One region of the Candidatus Villigracilis affinis genome, then DNA from elsewhere that is predicted to be linked to it. Evidence: predicted binding sites of a transcription regulator. Region 1 holds the regulator's gene; each other region holds the start of a gene.
The links. Region 1 encodes LexA, which represses DNA repair genes until DNA is damaged. Its sites were predicted from a motif close to ACNGAACANNTGTTCNGT; they were not measured.
Positions count from the first base shown of each region.

Region 2: recA (recombinase RecA) is a predicted target of LexA. The motif match lies at 3,502-3,519, and genes of this name have one in related genera.
Region 3: uvrB (excinuclease ABC subunit UvrB) is a predicted target of LexA. The motif match lies at 4,477-4,494, and genes of this name have one in related genera.

Region 1 covers NZ_JADJKT010000025.1:58,320-64,948, forward strand. The annotation lists gene IPI86_RS11525 (DUF4097 family beta strand repeat-containing protein) at 1-716, opposite strand, end outside; gene IPI86_RS11530 (DUF2089 domain-containing protein) at 720-1,103, opposite strand; gene IPI86_RS11535 (MFS transporter) at 1,120-2,376, opposite strand; gene IPI86_RS11540 (hypothetical protein) at 2,378-2,605, opposite strand; gene corA (magnesium/cobalt transporter CorA) at 2,798-3,784, shown strand; gene lexA (transcriptional repressor LexA) at 3,894-4,571, shown strand; gene rplL (50S ribosomal protein L7/L12) at 4,635-5,015, opposite strand; gene rplJ (50S ribosomal protein L10) at 5,073-5,603, opposite strand; gene rplA (50S ribosomal protein L1) at 5,822-6,535, opposite strand; gene rplK (50S ribosomal protein L11) at 6,586-6,629, opposite strand, start outside.
Region 2 covers NZ_JADJKT010000006.1:151,968-158,596, forward strand. The annotation lists gene IPI86_RS04565 (CoA-binding protein) at 120-611, shown strand; gene IPI86_RS04570 (hypothetical protein) at 613-897, opposite strand; gene IPI86_RS04575 (NBR1-Ig-like domain-containing protein) at 1,691-2,233, opposite strand; gene recA (recombinase RecA) at 2,288-3,403, opposite strand; gene IPI86_RS04585 (M23 family metallopeptidase) at 3,627-4,709, opposite strand; gene IPI86_RS04590 (hypothetical protein) at 4,776-6,629, opposite strand, start outside.
Region 3 covers NZ_JADJKT010000037.1:53,657-60,285, reverse strand. The annotation lists gene IPI86_RS19060 (isocitrate lyase/phosphoenolpyruvate mutase family protein) at 1-85, shown strand, start outside; gene IPI86_RS19055 (hypothetical protein) at 163-642, opposite strand; gene IPI86_RS19050 (NAD(P)-binding domain-containing protein) at 808-1,956, shown strand; gene IPI86_RS19045 (DUF2007 domain-containing protein) at 2,000-2,242, shown strand; gene uvrB (excinuclease ABC subunit UvrB) at 2,325-4,364, opposite strand; gene IPI86_RS19035 (hypothetical protein) at 4,584-6,626, shown strand.

The DNA of each region.
Region 1 (6,629 bases):
ATATCGCCGCCCGCGTTTAATGTCATCACGGCTGAGCCATCGCCCAGGGTGATTACTCGGGAAGTGGCGTCCTCTTCATTTTCAACACCCTTCCATTCAACATCGATCTCATCCGCCGCAAGGGTCAACGTGGCATTGGCTTTCGGGGGCATGACCAGCAAAATGTCATCGCCTGCTGTAACCGCATACGCATTCCCAGCCTTGGGATTGAGATAGAGCACAACATCCTCAGCCACGTTCGCGCTTACATTTCCATGCACATCGCGTAACGCCAGATCATCCGCCACCGACTCGAGCGCCACATTCCCATCCACATCGCGGATGGATACGTCACCGTGCGCGCTTTTTACAGCTAAATGCCCTTTCGCGCCGCGCAGGCTAAAGTCAGAGTGGATCGTGTCGATCGCCACTGAATTCACATCGCGTATCGAAAGGTCGCCCTCGATTTCCTTTAATTCAATATTACCCAACACGCCGCGAATGGCCGCATCACCACCGATCTTTTTGATTGAAACCGACGCTGATTTCGGTACGCGCAGGGAAAGGTCATCATCACATGAAAGTGTGACCTCACCGCCATCCTGGCGGAAGTGCATTTCATCCTCATCGCCTTTGAGCAGAATATCATCCCCATCCCAACCGACAAGGCTCAGGTCGCCTTCGATGTTCTCAATGATGATCTTTGGCGAACGTCCTGCAGAAATAGTCTTGGACATCGTTTACTCCTCCTCGCCGCGCAGAATGCGCATGGCTTGTTCGGCAGTGATCTTGCCGGCTTCCAGGTCCGCGATCGTGTTGCTGCGTCTCTCAGCCTCGATCTCGGGTGATTCTTCCTTGCCTGGCTCATATCCCAACGCGCGGATGATCTCATGCAGGCGGTTGCGAATGGTTGGATAGGATAGGCCGATCTCCTGCTCCATGCGATTGATCTTGCCTTCGCAGCGGACAAAGGTGAACACGAATTCCAACTGCTCGGGGGTCAGATTCGAGAATTGACCTGAAGCGAAACTTCCTTCTATGGTCGTGTCGCAGGATGAGCAGTGTAATCGTGCAACAGTCAATTCAGATTGGCAGATCGGACAACGGGTAGGGGCTGGTCGCATGAGGGTTCCTCCAAATTTATGATGCCGCAACTTTGGGCATGAGTTCCACGTTTTGTGCCTGCTTCGATTTCATTCGATACAGTGCGAGAAAACCGATCGTCGAAAGCATGCCGACAAACCCTGCGGCATACCATAACATGTAAGGTTTCGGTCCATCAATGATCAAGCCTGCAAGGTAGGGACCTATTGCAAAGGGTATCCCCCACGAGAAACCGGAGACCGCCATGTACCGTCCGCGCATTTCTTCGGGGGCGAAGGATGCCACGAGCGCCTGCGAAACTGGTGAGACCACCATCTCACCGAGTGTAATTATAACCATAGCCACGATGAACAGGACATAAGTGGTCACAAATCCATACATCGAAAAGCCGATCACGTACAGGAAAGTCCCAGCCGCCATCATCAACATGGGCGGGAATTTCGTGATGCGGCGCGTGATCGGGAACTGCATCAGCACGACCATCGCAGCATTGATGCTAAGCAGCAAACCATAGCCTGATTCGTTGGTGCCGTGTTCATTTCGCAGGAACACTCCTAATGAAGTGTTCATATTCATATAAGTGAAGACCTGCAGCAGTACTGCGCCGAGGAAGAGCATGAAGGCTGTATTGCGGAAGACCTGTCCATAACCAGCGAAGGTACGGGTCATGCTTTCTTTGGGGGCGTCTGGATGCGCCTCGGGTTTCGTTTCGGGCAGGAAAATGGCGATCAAAACCACTGTCAGCAAGGAAATGGCCGCATCAGACAGGAACAGCACAAGGTAAGAACGAGCCGCAAGCAGTCCCCCAATGGCAGGGCCGATCACGACAGAGAGATTAAACGCCACGCGCAGGATTCCGTATCCATCGGCCCGTTTATCCTCAGGCAGAATATCCGCAACCATGGCCTGGTGAGCGGGGCCAGCCACATCGGTTAAAATCCCGATGAAGAATGCCAGCACGAAGAAATACTCGAACGATGTGACCAATCCCATCGCGACGGTGCTGAAAGAGGATGCGATCAAACCGAAGATGATGATGCCCTTGCGGCCAAAACGGTCGGTCAATGCGCCGCCGACAGCGGAACCGACAAAACTTGAAACCGAGAACGCCGCGAAAAGTACACCCACATCGGCCATGCCCACATCAAATTTGCTGGTAAGATAAAGCGCAAAAAATGGAAAGAGCAGCGCACCACCGATACGATCAATAAAAGTAATGACGATCAAGATCCAGAATGTGCGTGGGTATTCGTGGTAGAGTTTCTTCGCCTTTTGAATGGTGTTGTTTAGCATATTATGCAACTTTCTTTACAAGCCGCGCCGAATTGGATTCCTGCACCGACTGGTTGTAGCGCTTACGCAGTTTCTCACCGCGAGAGACCATCCAGGTCCCAATCAATGCGAGATTTTTATCCAAAAGGGTTTTACCCTTCACAGCTTCCTCTTCAAGATGAATGGCATCCAACTCTTCCTGAATGCTTTTGCGTTTCAACTCGGACATTCGCTCAGATAAAATTTCCATGGGAACTCCTCTCAACTGGTTAAAATTCAAACGGCTTTCATGAAAATCAATGCGCTACGCCTAATTTCTAATAAAATTATACAATCTTTTTGAATTTTGTCAATAGGTAAATCAATATTATCAATATCAACATCAATATAATTGATATTTTTCGAGAGAAGTATAGATTTTCCCCACTTTTGGAGGCAAAACATGATTCGTTCGCTATTTTTTTCGCCCGGCAAGCCAGTTCGCACCGATATCCCTACCTCAGAATTTCCCCGTTTCTTGCGCGACAGGCGCGGCCTGCTTTGGGTGGATTTTGTCGCGGAACCTGAGGAAAGCGCGCTGCCAATTCTACAAAGTTTTGGGTTTCATCATCTGGCCATTGATGATGCACTTCAACAAACGCATGCGCCAAAAATCGATGATTGGGGTGACTATCTCTATCTCGTTTTAAACTACATGCATCTGACAAAAGCCACCGAACCGTGGGATACAGAGATCGATGAATTGGATATCTTCCTCGGGCGAAATTATGTAATCACCCATCACGACAATCCCATCACTTCCATTGATGAAACCTGGAATACCAGTCAGCGCGATCCACGTTATTCGCAGGATGGCGCGGATCATCTGCTTTACAAGATCATCGATGCGATTGTGATGAACTACATGCCCATCATTGAAAAAATAGATGAAGAAATAGACTGGGTCGAAGATCAGGTCTTTGACCGCCCCAGTTCACAGACCCTTGCCAGGTTGTTTACATTGAAACGCGTCCTGCTTGCCATGCGCCGCATTCTGCTCCCCCAGCGTGAAGTGCTCAACAAAATGGCGCGTGACGATTACCAGGTCATCGACCGCAAAGACCGCATCTTTTTCCGCGATATTTACGATCACCTCGTCCGTTTGCACGATGTGAACGAAAGTTTACGCGACCTCGTCGGCGGCGCACTGGACACATACCTTTCCGTTATCAACAACCGCATGAATGAAGTCATGAAAACCCTTACCATTATCACCACCCTCTTCATGCCGTTGACTTTTGTGACAGGCTTCTTTGGGATGAACTTCTTCGCCGCGAATCCACCCTACGAAAACTGGACTCTCCCTACGGTCTTTTACGGGACCTTGAGCCTGATGCTGCTAACCCCAGTCATCATGTTCTTCTGGATGCGACGCCGTACTTGGATATAAATTCACCTATTTATCAGCCCAAGTCCGCTGATAAAATCCTTGACACAGAACAGGCGTTCGGTTATCATTCGTAGCACAAATGAGCGAAGAATGCGCTCAGGAGGCTAAAATGATGATGGTTAGAAAAAGCAAAGGTCTGGGCGAACGCCACCAGAAAATCCTTGATTTCATCGCGAGTTATCAACGCGAACACAAGCACCCCCCTTCAATTCGTGAAATTGGGGAACATTGTGATATTTCGTCCACTTCCGTGGTCAATTATTACCTTGATCAACTGGAAAAATCAGGCAATATCGAGCGTGATCGCAAGATATCCCGCGGTGTTCGCTTGACAGGCCCCACCCCGCTTGGTGACATGTTCCGCGTACCCGTACTCGGTGTTATTCAAGCTGGTGAACCCATCCCCGTCCCATCCAACTCTGATTTCAACTCCTTTACTGCTGAAGACTCGGTTGAAATCGCCATGTCCTTGATGCCTACGAAAGAAAAAGGCAAGGAATTGTTCGCCCTGAAAGTCCAGGGAGAATCAATGATCGATGCCATGGTCAACGACGGCGATATCGTTATCCTCAAACCCACCCAGGATGCCCGCAACGGTGATATGGTTGCAGTCTGGCTTTCAGACCGCAACGAAACCACTTTGAAGTTCTTCTTCAAAGAAAAGGATAAGTACCGTCTCCAACCCGCCAATCCCACCATGAGCCCGATCTACGTCAACAAGAACGAATCGTTGGAGATCAAAGGCAAGGTGGTCATGGTCATCCGCAAAGTTGAACGATACATGTAATAAAATAAAAGAACAAAAAAGGACGGCTCTTGCGAGCCGTCCTTTTTATTTAAAGCTTGTTTCTTACTCGACCGTGATAACGGCGCCAGCTTCTTCGAGCTTCTTCTTGGCGTCCATCGCGGCATCCTTGCCAACAGCGGAGAGAACCTTGCCACCAGCGGTTTCAGCGAGGGTCTTGGCTTCGCCGAGGCCGAGGCTGGTCAACTGACGAATGACCTTGATGACGTCGATCTTCTTGGCGCCTGCATCCTTGATGACCACATCGAACTCGGTCTTCTCTTCAACAGGTTCGGCAGCGGCGGCAGCGGGGCCACCAGCCATCATGGCGACAGGAGCGGCGGCGGAAACGCCCCACTTCTCTTCGAGCATTTTTACGAGATCAGCCGCCTCAAGGACGGAAAGTGTGGAAAGTTCATCCACGAGTTTTGCGAGCTTATCAGACATTGTTTAGCACTCCTTGCTAAGTAATTTGAATTTTGAATATTTTTTGTAGATCGAAAACTAGGCCGTAGCCTGTGCGCTTTCAGAATGCGCCTTGATGACTGCTGCGAGACCACGAGCGGGTTCTGCGAGCGTGCGGACGAGTTTGCCAGCCGGGGCCTGCAAAACGCCGAGCAGTGTTGCGCGCATAACGGGCAGCGGCGGCATATCAGACAGGGCCTTCACTTGAGCGGGGCTCAAGGACTTGCCGCCCATCAAACCGCCTTTTACCTTGACGAACTCATTGCCTTTAATGGCGTCCGTCAATGCTTTTGCGGTGGAAGCTGGATCCTTGAATGCGAACGACACAGCTGTGGACTTCACAAGATAATCAGCAGGGACATCCATACCGTTATCTGCAAAGACGCGGCGGGCCAGGGTATTCTTGACGATGTGGAACTCGCCGCCAGTCTCACGGATCTTCGCGCGGATGGCGTCAATCGACTTCATGTTCGAGCCGCTATATTCCACAAGAATGACTGCTTCACTGCGTTTGACCCAATCTGCGTACTGGGCCTGTACTTCTTCCTTGCGTTGCTTGGAAATTGCCAAAGGTTATTCACCTCCTTTCAAATAAAAAGTCTTTGCCACTCACGCAGGCAAAGACTTTTTGCAAACCCCACAAGGGGGAAGCCCTAAGAGGGAACCGACAAATGAATGCCGATATTTGCTTTCAGTCTCCACCTGAGCGGGGAATTAAGTCCTGGAGTGATCTCGCAGGACACCCGCCTTCACTGGCGAAGTGGTTATTAGGGTTTAACGAGTATAACTTACTCGACACCTTCAATGTGTTCGTTCGGGTCAGTCTTGATGCCAGGACCCATCGTGGAAGTGATCGTAATGCGTTTGACGAAGTTACCCTTTGCACCAGATGGGCGGGATTTGTTGACCGCATCCATCAAAGCAACATAGTTCTCAAAAAGCTTATCGGCGCCAAATGAAGCCTTGCCGATCGAAACGTGAACATTGTTGGTCTTATCCAAACGATATTCCACGCGGCCAGCCTTTGCTTCCTTGATGGCGCGTTCCATATCCGCAGCGCCGACGACTGTGCCTGCCTTGGGATTCGGCATCAAACCGCGAGGACCGAGAACGCGGCCCAAACGACCAACCTTACCCATCGCATCCGGTGTAGCGATCGCGACATCAAAATCCAGCGCGCCACCTTCGATCTTCTTCATGGTCTCGTCATCATCAGCAACGAGGTCAGCGCCAGCGGCACGAGCCGCGGCAGCGCCTTCGCCTTGGGCGAACACAAGCACGCGTACTGTCTTGCCGAGGCCGTGCGGGAGTACAACAACATCGCGCAACTGCTGATCAGCCTGACGAGAGTCAAGCGTGGTGCGCATGTGAACTTCAATGGTCGCATCGAACTTGGTGAAGGAAGTTTCCTTTGCAAGTGCAACTGCTTCGCGGGCGCTGTATACCTTATCAATATCAACTTTGGCAGCGGCTGCCGTATATTTTTTTCCGTGTTTGGTCATAATATCCTCCGTGGTTCAAGCGGACAGCACAAGGCCATCCTCCCACATAATTAGTCGGTTACCGTGATGCCCATCGAACGGGCTGTGCCTTCAA
Region 2 (6,629 bases), on a different contig from region 1:
TTTCTGTGGTGATGTGTTTTGAACTTCGGTTGGAAGGAGATAAAGGTGATTTTTGTCACCTGCATTTTGTGGAACGGAGTGCCTATAATTTCGTAAGTTCCATCAAGGAGAATTTTGAAATGGCAAAAATAGACGAACTTGTAAAAGATTTCCTCGCGCAGAAGAAGATTGCGGTGGTGGGTGTTTCAGACAAGCGCGAGACGGGCTGTAATTTGAGTTATAAAAACTTCAAGGGTGCGGGCTATCAGGTTTTCGCGGTCAATCCGCGGATTTCGACCTTTGAGGGCGATCCATGTTTTGCGGATTTGAAGTCGATTCCAGAGAAGCCCGATGCGGTGTTCATCCTCGCCAGCCCGAAGGTGACGGAGCAACTGGTGCAGCAGTGTGTGGATCTGGGGATCAAGCATGTGTGGATGCACTGCATGATGGGCACAAAACCAGGTTTGGCGGCGGGCATGACCAGCGTTTCGCAGTCGGCGGTGGAGATGTGCAAGGCGAACGGGATCACGGTCATTCCGGGGTCGTGCCCGAATCAGTTTTTGAATCCCGATGGCGGGCATAAGTTCATGCGCGGGATGTGGAGGTTGTTTGGGTTTATGAGTGTGAATTGAATTAAGAATATTCTTCCTTCATAAATCGTTCGAATCCCTGTTTGGTGAGTTGACTTAACTCTTCGAACAGGGATTTTTCGACGGTTTTGAAGTTGAAGCAGGATTTTCCCTGCATGTGTTTTTTGAGTTCAGGGGAGATTTTTTTGAGCAGGTCGGGGTACATGTAAACGGGCATGAGGTAAAACGAGACGTAATTCTTTTTGACCTGTACCGAGCCGAAGAAGAGTTCTTTTTTCCATTTTTCACTGTATGGACCTTCAAGCGAGTATGCGGCGGGGGAATCCACTTTGACGATTAGCTATTTTAGCACGAGGTTTGAGAATGGCTTTTAGTTTTTCGAAGACATTGGGGAATTCGGATGGGTTGGGCATTTTTACTCTTTTGAGCGTCTCACTGCCTAGAACAGAAGCTGAGTTTGAGCTGATTTTACCTAAGGGCGCCCAGCGCTTGTCTTGTTTCTGCAGGATTAAGAATATATATTTTATGTCCACGAAAGTACATCTCGAGTAAACCAGATACTCCAGTAAATTCCATCTGGATTTAATATACAATACTGGTTGGTTAGAAATCATTAACATCAAGCGCTGGAGGGGTGATTTTTGTGTAAGCAACAAGGTCAATGGTTTCATTCCAAGATATTCCATGTAATAAAGAATGTTTTGAAATGCATTACCTGTTGCTTTGTTATTTCCATAATAAATTCCCAGATGCTTGTATGCAGCGATCTACTAGTAAACTGTATGTCAGGGCAATTTTTGCCTTGGGAGTGACCTGAGAAGAATAGGCGCCGAGACCTGTTTTATGTAAAGCCGATAGATTTTCATGTCTTCATAATGACCTGTCGCCACTATCTGGGAAATCAACTGTCTTAGTGGATAGTCCAAAAATTTTCGTGGTTTGACAAAAAACGGAGGGTTTCGTTTAGCGTATCCATTTTCTTTCAACGGAAAGCCTGTTTGCCCCAATGTCCTTGGCGTAATCTCTTTGTTTATGTAATTTAATGCGATAAAAACATATATTCCGAATTCAATGCGAACCAAACATTTTTGACCAAATGATATTATCGGACGTTTTTTATCTCAAGGCACGACAACAATCTTGATAAATATCGGGTCGCCAAATGGATTTCCCTCTGGGTCGTAGGCTTGCCAGGCGCTTTCGTAGGGGCCTTCGGTTGCGGGGGCGGTGAAGAGGATGCGGAGAGTGGCTTGAGTCCCTGCGCGGGCGGGGTAGAGGGGTTGTTCCTGGGCTGCGCCCATGGGGTCGCCGCCGATCCATTTCAGGCGGTAGGTAGAGTCCCAGTCACAGGTGCCGCTGTTTTGGACGAGCCATTGTTTGTCCATGGCGGTGTTGGGGGCCACGGTTGTGCCGTCATTGATGGTGATGTCGTTGAGGAAGCTCAGGCTGTTGATGCATGGGCCGGGGACGGTCGGCACAGCGGTGTCGGTTGGGACGAAGGTGACGAATGAGGGGATGGGCGTGGTAGTGGCGAGGATGACGATCTGTGTCGGTTGAGGTTGCGTGGGTGGGCGAAACGGCGTGGACGTGGTTTGGGGTCCGCAGGCTGCGGGGAGAAAAAGGATCGGGAGCAGAATCAGGATTCGGTTAAGAAAGATGCGCATGGGCTTCATCATAACAAAAAAAGAGACACGGCGGCTGCCGTGTCTCTGTGTGATTTATGCTTCTTCTTCCGCGCCGCCTGCGTCTTCGGCTCCGATTTCGGCACCGCCGATATCAAGCGGGAGGGCGATTTCGCCGCTGAGCGCTTTCTGGCGGATGATGCCTTCGATCTCGGTCATCATATCGAGATTGCCGCGGAGGTAATCCTTGGCGTTTTCGCGTCCCTGACCGATGCGGATATCTCCATAGGAGAAGAACGCGCCGCGCTTCGTGAGGACCTCGAACTTGGTTGCCAGATCGAGAATATCGCCAGCCTTTGAGATGCCTTCGTTGAACATGATGTCGAACTCGGCGGTGCGGAACGGGGGCGCAACTTTGTTCTTGACAACCTTCACGCGGGTGCGGTTACCGATGACTTCCTCACCAACCTTGATGGATTGAATGCGGCGGACATCGAGGCGGACGGAGGCGTAGAACTTGAGCGCCTGACCGCCTGTGGTGGTTTCAGGATTGCCGAACATGACGCCGATCTTCTGGCGAAGTTGATTGGTGAAGATGACCGATGTCTTGGTCTGGTTGATCGCGCCGCTGAGTTTGCGCAGCGCCTGAGACATGAGACGGGCCTGCACACCCATGGTGGCATCGCCCATGTCGCCTTCGATTTCAGAGCGTGGAACGAGCGCGGCGACCGAGTCGACGACGACCACATCCACGGCGCCGGAGCGCACGAGGGTTTCTGCAATTTCAAGCGCCTGTTCGCCGGTGTCTGGCTGGGAGACGAGCAGGTTGTCAATATCCACACCGACTTTGGCGGCGTAGCTTGGGTCGAGCGCATGTTCCATATCAATAAATGCGGCGGTGCCGCCGAGGCGCTGGGCTTCTGCAACGATGTGCTGGCAGAGTGTGGTTTTACCGGATGATTCAGGGCCGTAGATCTCGATGACACGTCCGCGCGGAATGCCGCCGACGCCGAGGGCAATATCGAGGGAGAGGGAACCGGTGGGGATCACCTCGGTCACCATGCCCTGCGCTTCGCCGAGGCGCATGATCGAGCCATCACCGTAGCGTTTTAAAATATCGCCAACGGCCTTGTCGAGGACAGCGCGTTTGGCGTTATCGATGTTTTGAGTTTGTGCGGGTGTTTCTGTTGCGCGAGAGGATTTACGTGCCATGGGTTAGGTCTCCAATACAAGTTTTATAGGTGAAAAAATTATAACCACAAAGGACACGAAGTGCCGCAAAGGGTTAAGGGTTGTTGTGTGGCGAGAGTATAGCACAGATGTTCAGTGCGTCAAGGTGGAGAGAGGGCTTTTTTATGGTAGTGAGACGCCGCCGAGGACGGCGGCTAAAGCAGAAAGTTGAGTACGAATAAAAGCAAATTTGAGAAGAGGTTGTTTATCGAACAGGTGTGGGTGTGGCGGGTAAGGCGGGCAAAAACTCCAGCGTGGGGGCGGGCGGGCGGGTGGAGTCGAATCCGTTTTCGCCTTCGAAGGTGAAGTAGGTTACCTGGCCGGGGAAGATCTCCACCCAGGTTTGGCCGGGCTTTTTCTCTTCATCGTAGATGATGATGAGTTTGTAGATACCGGCGGGCAGATCACCGAGGACGAGGTTTTCGTTGTAGTATGGATCGGCATTGGCTGCACCGCCGCTGCCGTAGGTCCGCACCAGATAGGTCTTCCCCGTTTCTTCGGAGATCACAAGCACTTCCTTGTGGCGCATCGTATCTTTCTTTTCATCCATCACGCGGCCTACGAGCACACCCCAGCCCTGCGGCGGAGCAGTCCACAATTCGGGGTTGAGTGTGAAGTGAAACGAATTCTCGCCAAGCCTTACTTCAAAATGGACATGCGGCCCGGTGACTGCTCCAGTTGCGCCAACCAGCCCGATCAGGTCGCCTGATTCCACGTGCTGACCGACGACCGCGATGACTTCGTCCATGTGGGCGTAGACGGTGTAAAGCTGCTGGCCCTGATAGCCAAAATCATGGCGGATGGCAACGGCCAGCCCGTATGGGTCTGAGTCATTTGTCGGGGTTTCGGTGAACAGCCCCCAGCCTGCCCAGACCACTGTGCCAGGCCCGGCGGCCATGATGGGCGCGCCTTTTTCAGCATCGATGTCGATGCCGGTGTGGATGATATCTTGCGCGAAGAAAATCCCGCCGTAGCGATAATCTGCGATGGGCCAGTTGACCTGGTCGGCGGCGACGGGGCGTATGAAATAAAAATGGTCATACGGTGACATGGCCCACGGCACAGGATACAGCGGAGGACGCCAGCCTGAGATCGGTTCTGCGCCCGGGGTTGGGAGGTTGAATTGAAAGGGTTCCGGTGAAGGGGTTTGCGGCGCTTCAAACGTGACCTGAGGCAGGTCGGCCACTTCGGCAATTACCGGTGTTGGGCTGGGTGCCGCACTACTCGAACCCGCACAGGCGGAGAGCAGTAGAAATAGAATAGCGGTCAGTAAGGTTTTGATTTTCAATTTGAATGATCTTCTCGCCGAGCGAAATTGCCCTTCGACTTCGCCGCAAAGTGCGTGCGGCTCCGCTTAGGGGATGATCGTCGGCGGGGTTTGGGTGGGAGTGGGAGTCTCTGTCACCGTGGGGGATAGCGTGGGGGTCAGCGATAATGTTGGCGTGGGCGATAAGGTGGGTGTGCGGGTTGGACGCGGTGTACGCGTGGGGCGCGGCGTTTCGGTGGGGGTTGGGGTGCGGGTGGGTGTGAGGCTGGGGGCGAGCACGCGGGTGGGTGTGACGAGCGCGTCGGTTGGATATAACTCGAGCATGGCGTTGTACCAGGTTAATCCGTTGGTGAGGGCGAATTCAGTGAAGCGGGCGCCCGCGTAATAGGTGCGCCAGTTGGGGAGGGCGGGTAAGCGTTCCCAGTTGTAGGCATTGCTGAGTGCGGTCATATCGATCCAGTAGCCTGATGGGACGGCGGCATATTCTCCGCCTTGTTCATAGGTGCGCGGATTAAGTTCGTAGCGCGCGCTGAGATTCCACGGGGCGTTGTGAATCGGTTCGCCGAGTGAGCCATCTTGAATGGTGGCGCGGACGTAGACCCGCCAGTAGGTTTGTGCGCCGATGTCTTCGCGCAGGGTGACCATCCAGCCTGTATCGGCCATGAGCGGGTTGATGGCGAAGGCGCGGCCGGTGTAGAGCCAATCTTCTTCGAGGCCGGGGTCGAGACTGGTGGTGAGCGGGATGAAGACATTTTCAAGGCTGGAGAGTACGTCCCAGCCTGTTTCGATGATGACGCGATTGCGCAGGCTGTTGAAGGATTCATCCACGAGGTCGTGTAACTGCGGATAAGGCGCCTGCACATCTGTGATCTCGACTACATGCCAGCGTTGATTGGGCACATCGGCTTCGGGGGTGATCTGCGGCGACCATAACGCGGGCGGAGTTGATTCGGCGGCTTGTGTAAAAGTAGCGGGAAGCGGATTCGATAGATCGGCGAAGCCCCAGGTCAATCCGCGCGCGCGGCCGGGGAGCGGTGTAGGCGCAAGCAATAATGTGCCTTTGATATCGTATGAGGTGATGTATTGTTGATTGGAGCCGTTGGTAACAGCGACGATCTTTTCGGCGGTTTCATTCCATGAGCCCCAGATGCCGTCGCCGACCCAGTAGGCGGTGCGCTCGGGGTCGGCTGCGTTCCAGATGTAAAGTCCGCTGTAGCCGATGGTTTGTGAGATGGATGCCCATAATAATTGCGAGCCGTCAAAATTCCAGACGGGATAATTTTCTGAGGCGAAGGGAGTGTTGCTGAGGTTTTGGAATCGGTCTTCGCCGGTGAGGTCGAGGTTGGCGAGCCAGACGTCACTATCGCCGCCGCGGGTGGAGATGAAGGCGACGTGACGGCCATCAGGAGCCCAGACGGGCGAGTGATCTGATGCGGGGTGCTGGGTGATGGGAAGGATGGGTTGTGTGCGGTCGTTGACGGATACGACGGAGACTTCGAGGTTTTCGCTGGTGTAGGTTTCGAAGACGAGCCATTGCGAATCGGGCGACCAGGATGGGGCTGAGTCGTATTCGGGTGAGTTGGTGATCTGGTTGACGCTGCCGCTTTGGAGATCCATGACGTAGAGATCCCAGAAGCCGTTTCGGTCGGAGGCGAAGGCGAGCTGGGTGCGGTCGGGGCTGAGGGCGGGGGCGATGTCGTTCCAGTTGCCTGTGGTGATGCGGGTGAGGGGCAGGTCTTGCGGCGGGTTGCTTTGTACGAAGAGGTGGGCGTAGCCGTTTTCTTCGATGGAGAGGAAGACGAGGTTGCCTTCGCCGCTGTAGCGGATGACGCTGGGTGTGCTGGTGATATCGAGAATGAGTTCGAGGGTGGAATCGGGGGCGGGGGTGGCCTGTGTGGGTTGAGCGCAGCCGAGCAAGAGGGCGCTGAGAATCGTTAAAGC
Region 3 (6,629 bases), on a different contig from region 1:
CAACCTCGGCAGCTATGACATTGTCACAAATGGGATATTCACAGGCAGTGATGTGCAGAAATATTTAATAACTGGAAAAGAGTAGACTCCTCTGACTAAACAATATATAAAAGGAGTCGGCGCGTGGCCGACTCCTTTTATATATTCTATTTACGGATTGACTTACTGATTCTGCCAGCCGCGTCCCTGCCCCATCATGCCGCGCCCCATGCCGTTACCTTGCGTGCCTTGCATGCCAGTGCCGTCACAATTGCCGCTGCCCATGCCGCCCTGTCCAAAGCCGCGAGACTTCATCCAATCAGCCTGCTCCTGTGTGATGACATTGGCTTTCACAGCTGCATCCAGCGCACTCGCGCGGACTTCGGTCATGATCGCGGGGAATTCTTCCGCGGTCACACCAGCAGAGAGGGCAATATCGTACATGGTCTCACCAGCTGCGAGTCGGGTATTGATGTCGTTCACATTCAGGTCAAGTTTTTTCGCGAACTCAGTCACCATGAACGTGTGCATGGCACCTTGACCATTCATCATCGGGCCGTGGCCCGCATACGGAGGGGTTGTCCCCTGCGCGAAAACCACACCGACGCCGAGCACGCCTAAAGCCAGAACCAGCAAACCTACGATCAAAATTGTCTTTTTCATTTTTATCTCCTGTTATTTTTGCGGAAATTCTTCCGCTGATTGATCTGATTACACCCATAGGATAAGACTCCAATGTAAAGGTTTTATAAAGAAACCACAAAGAGTACAATAAGCTTGCTTTAGCGTAATCAATTCCGAAAACCAAGTTGAAAAGAGGAGATAAAAATGCAAACATCGACCCCTTTATTACTGGCAGGTGCTGGGCCATTCGGCCTTGCACTGGCGGCATACCTGAAACACGAAAAGATCGAGCATACTCACATCGGTTCCAGCATGGATTACTGGAAGAATTACATGCCAAAAAAGATGTTTCTCCGCTCCGCATGTGACTGGCACCTCGACCCATTCAACGAAGCCACCATCCTCAATTATTTAGACACCTTGAATCTCAAACCTGCGGATGTAGAACCGCTCAGCCTTGACTTTTACCTGACCTACACCGAGTGGCTTCAACAACAAAAAGGCATTTCCCCGCTACCCGCCCATATCACAAAAATTGACCAGATCGAAGACCGCTTCTCCCTATCATTCGATGACGGAAAAAGCATCATGGCAAACAAGGTTGTGCTGGCAGTGGGTCTGCGGTATTTCAAAAACATTCCCGAACCATACATTTCCGTGTTTCCCCAAGACAAAGTCCATCACACCGCCGAGCATGTTGATTTCAGCGGTTTAAAAGGCAAACGCGTGCTGATCGTCGGCGGCAGGCAGAGCGCGTTCGAATGGGCCGCACTCATCCACGAAGAAGGCGCAAAAAATATTCACATGACCTATCGTCACCCTACCCCATCCTTCGAGCCCTCAGACTGGACATGGGTCAACCCAATGGTTGAATCCATGGCGGATCACCCCGCATGGTTCCGCAACCTTCCACAAGAGGAAAAGGACTCGATCACCAAACGCATGTGGGGAGAAGGCAGATTGAAACTCGAACCGTGGCTTGCAAAGCGTATCACACAAGAGACGATCCACTTGCATCCGCAAACTCAGGTGGTCGAATGTAGAGAACTCCCCGCAGGAGAATTACAAATCACGCTGAATGACGGCTCGACGATGGTGATTGACCACGTCATTCTGGCGACTGGCTACAAAATGGATATCACCCGCATCCCATTTATTATGAATGGCAACCTCGCCAGTCAGTTAAAAACCCAAAACGGATTCCCCATGCTGGATGAATCCTTCCAAAGCAGCATTCCCAACCTATATTTCACAGGCCTGCCCGCCGCACAGGATTTTGGTCCATTTTTCGGTTTTACCGCGGCGGCAAATACATCCGCAAAGATCATTGGGCGCGCACTTTCGATGTCGTAAAACGGGAAAACTGGCATATACTTTAATCAGGAGACCAGCCAAAATGGACGAGCTAAAATACGAAAAGATCGGTGAAGCCAACAGCCGAGCAGAGGCCGAGGTTATTGAAAGTTTTTTGGAAGCCGAAGGGATCGATGTGGAGCTCATCGAAGAATCGGTCTCGCACACAGCCTATGCCATCGCTAATGCACGCGTCGAAATATTTGTCCCTACAGAAAAAGCAAAAAAGGCACTCAAGCTCCTCAAGCCATTTGACGATATTCAACCTGACGAAGATGATCTATAAAGTTTATAACAACCCGTAGATTCTCTTGAATTCACAAAACCAGCCGTCCCGTTGAAATGAGGCGGCTGGTTTTATTTTCCAATTAATCTTCATCCCCAGTCATCAGCTTGATCCGTTCCCATGGCTTCAGGCTTTCGTCTTCAGCCAGCAAATTCCTCAAATCATAAAGTTCATCGCGCAGGGCAGCAGCTCTTTCGAACTCGAGGTTCTTCGCGGCGTCCTTCATATGCTTTTCAACTTCGTTTATGATCTTACGGAGTTCGCCGCGCGGCAGACCAGCCGTAGCCTTCACCCGATATTCACCCCTCAATTCACCGACAGCCTTCTCTGTCATTCCTTCCGTAAGGTCGTGAATTTCCTTGTGAATGCTGATCGGCATGATGCCGTTATCTTCATTGTATTTCACCTGTTTGGCACGGCGGCGATTCGTCTCATCCAGCGCGCGCTTCATCGAGTCGGTCATGCGGTCAGCATACATGATCACACGCCCGTTCACATTGCGAGCGGCGCGGCCGATGGTTTGGATCAATGCCGTATCTGAACGCAGAAAACCTTCCTTATCCGCATCCAATACCGCAACAAGGGAAACCTCGGGCAGGTCAAGACCTTCGCGCAGCAGATTGATTCCCACCAACACGTCGAAAGTGCCCAATCGCAGGTCGCGGAGAATGCTCACACGCTCCAGCGTTTCCACCTCAGAGTGCAAATACTGGACTTTGATGCCCAACTCTTTCATATACGTGGTCAGATCTTCTGACATACGCTTTGTGAGAGTCGTGACCAAAGTACGCTCGTGTCTTTCCACCCGTTGCCTGATCTCTCCGACCAGATCATCCACCTGCCCTTTGGTTGGGCGGACATCCACTTCGGGGTCGATCAATCCAGTCGGGCGAATGATCTGCTCGACAACTTGTTCAGCGTGCTCCATCTCGTAAGCTGAAGGCGTGGCGGACGTATAGATCGTCGAACCCATCACCTCTTCAAACTCGTCAAACTTGAGCGGACGGTTATCCATCGCAGAAGGCAATCGGAAACCATATTCCACCAGGGTTTCCTTGCGGGCACGATCACCATTATACATACCGCGGATCTGCGGCACGGTCATGTGACTCTCGTCAATAACGAGCAGATAATCGCTTGGCAAAAAGTCGATCATCGTCCACGGGTGTGTGCCTGCGGCGCGGCGATCAAAGTGGCGGGAGTAGTTTTCGATGCCCGAGCAATACCCAACTTCACGAAGCATTTCCAGGTCATAGCGGGTACGCTGTTCAAGGCGCTGTGCTTCCAGAATTCGCCCCGCCTGCTTATATTGGGCGAGCCGCTCTTCCAACTCCGATTCGATGTCGGCCATGGCTTCCTTGGTCTTCTCGGCATCGGTCAGATATTGCTTTGCAGGGAAGATCGAGATTTCCTTCGGCTCATCAAACACCTCGCCCGTGAGCGGACTGAACTGCATGATGCGCTCCACTTCATCGCCAAAGAAGGTGATGCGGTAGGCGCGTTTTTCTTCGTAAGCAGGGATGATCTCCAGCGTATCGCCGCGCACACGGAAGGTACCTGTGCGCAGTTCCATGTCGTTGCGCTGGTATTGCGATTCGATCAGGCGGCGCAACAGGGCATTTCTGCGGACCAACTGCCCCACCGCCAAATTGACAGAACCCTTGTTGAATTCTTCGGGATTCCCCAAACCATAAATGCACGAAACCGAAGCCACGATGATGACATCGCGGCGGGAGACAAGCGCGGTCGTCGCTGCGAGGCGCAGACGTTCGATCTCCTCATTGATCTGGGTTTCCTTTTCGATGAAGAGGTCATGGCGCGGGACGTAAGCTTCGGGCTGGTAGTAATCGTAGTAGGAAACAAAATACGATACCGCATTCTCGGGGAAGAATTCCTTGAACTCGGCGTACAACTGCGCCGCAAGGGTCTTGTTGTGCGCCATGATGAGAGCGGGCTTCTGCAATTCCTGGATCACGGAGGCGATCGTGAAGGTCTTGCCTGTGCCTGTGGCGCCAAGCAATACCTGATGCTTCATGCCTTTATGAACGCCATCCACAAGTCCGCGGATGGCTTCGGGTTGATCCCCCATGGGGATAAAAGGAGCGGTTAGTTTGAAGTCCATATTTTTCTCTGGGTGTTTATTCTAATTGGAGTTGAAGGACGACGGAATGTAATTGCGCTTCGGCTCCCTGGCAATTCCTGCCAGGGCAAGTGTCGCTCAGCGCGAAAGATGGATAGAAAACGTGTTCTATTTTACTTCAAAGACGGAGGAAAGGCCAGAGAAACAGGAGCAGGCTCACGGTCAGGTTTGAGGCGGGAGTGAAAGTATAATCACGCCGTCATGAAAAGAATCCGATCCGCTTTACAGAGCATTTTGAGTCAGGAAAAATACACGCCGCTCGCGTTTCTCGTCGTCGCCTTCATCGGTTTTGGTTTGCTTGCGAATCGACTCGGCTTTTATCAGGACGACTGGCCTTACATTTTTTACGCCTTCAACAAAGGCATCCCGAGTCTGACTCTGGAATTGTATTACGACAGCCGCCCAAATGCGGCATGGTTATACATCGTCATGTTCAACCTGCTGGGGTTCAAGCCGATCGCGTGGCATCTGGCGGCGGTGATCTTTCGCTGGCTGACGGGCACACTGCTTTGGTATTTATTTCGCCGCATCTGGCCAAGCCATACCAGGCAGGTGACCTTTGCAACCTATCTTTTCATTGTCCATCCTTTCTTTTTGATCCAGCCGTATGCGGTCAATTCGATTTTGTATTGGGCAGGGTTTTTATTTTTCTCGGCCAGTTTGCTCATCATGGCGCGGAATGCAACTGAATCAAAGCATCGCATCCCATTGACGATGCTGGCGGTTTTGCTCGAAGCAGTCCATCTCTTTACGAGCGAATATTTCGTCGGCATGGTGATAGTACGCCCGTTGATCCTTTACTGGATTCTAAATTCGCGCGAACTCCCAACCCGACAACGCATCACTACCGTCGTCAAACAGTGGATTCCGTACCTTGCCGCACTTGCGGCTTACGTCATCTGGCGGATGTTCCTGTACGTGCCGCCACCCATCGGCGACCGCAATGCGCCAGAAGTTTTGTTTGCGCTATTCAGCAAACCGCTGCAGACGATCACCTACTTAATTCGAATCGCTTTGCAGGACTCAGTCATCATCACATTCACAAGCTGGTATCGAACCCTCGTGCCAGAGTTGTTCGCTTTTAGTTCCATTTTTAGTTGGTTCGTGATTCTTGTTTCGATTTTTGCCTTTGCGGCTGTGTTCATCCACTTGAAACAGATCGCCGAAAAAGAGGAGCGCGGCAACTGGTTCGCGCAACCCCTGACCCTCGGCCTGCTTCTGCTTTTACTTGGCATGGCCCCCATCTGGATCATTGGGCAGGATATCGTGACGCACAAGAATCAATTCGCAGGGACTCGTTTCGGGATTGGTTCCACATTGGGCGCGGCACTGATCTTTGCCGTACTGATCAACAGCCTGATCGACGGGAGAAAAAAGATCGCAGTCGTTTCTGCGTGCATTGCACTGGCGATTTCGATGCACCTGACCAACGAAAAGGATTTTGCCTATTCATGGGAAAAACAGGAGCGTTTTGCCCAGCAACTCCTCTGGCGTGCGCCGAAGATCGAAGCAGGCACTGCGTTGGTCACAGATGAGGAAATCCTCGGCTACATGGGCAGTTACTCGGTCTCGTATTCGATCATCACTACCTATCAACCTGGTGATATTCAAACACCGCCCTATTGGTATTTCCCTTTTTATTACACCAATCCCAATGTGCAGGATTTTCTGGCAGGGATTCCGCTAGAAGACAGCAAATTGACGATGGAATTCAAAGGGAACAGCGACAAGATGATCCTGTTCACCTTCAACCCTGAAATGCAAAGATGCCTGTGGGTGCTGCGCCCCGAAGACACCAACCTGCGATTGGTCAGCACAGATATGCGTCAACTCAGCGCAGGTTCGGATGTGGAACTGATTCAGCAGGGAGAGAAAAATCTGCCAGAGCAAATTTACGGAAAACAAAACACCGAAACCTGGTGTTACTTTTTCGAAAAAGCCGACCTCGCCCGTCAATACAAAGATTGGGATGAAGTTGTGCGTCTTTGGGGAAAATCGCAAGCCATCGGCGAGCAAGCGGATAATGGCTTCGAGATCATTCCATTTATCGAAGGTTACGGTCATCTTGGAGATTGGGAGCAGGTCAAAACTTTGACCAAGTCTGCGAAGCGCATCACGGCGGGGCTGGAGCCCAGTCTGTGCAGCACACTGGATCGGCTGGCGCTCGACACACCCGCATCGCAGGAACGCGATGACACGCTGATGAAGTTGAAAGATGACTTGAATTGTAGTAACTACCAGTAAACA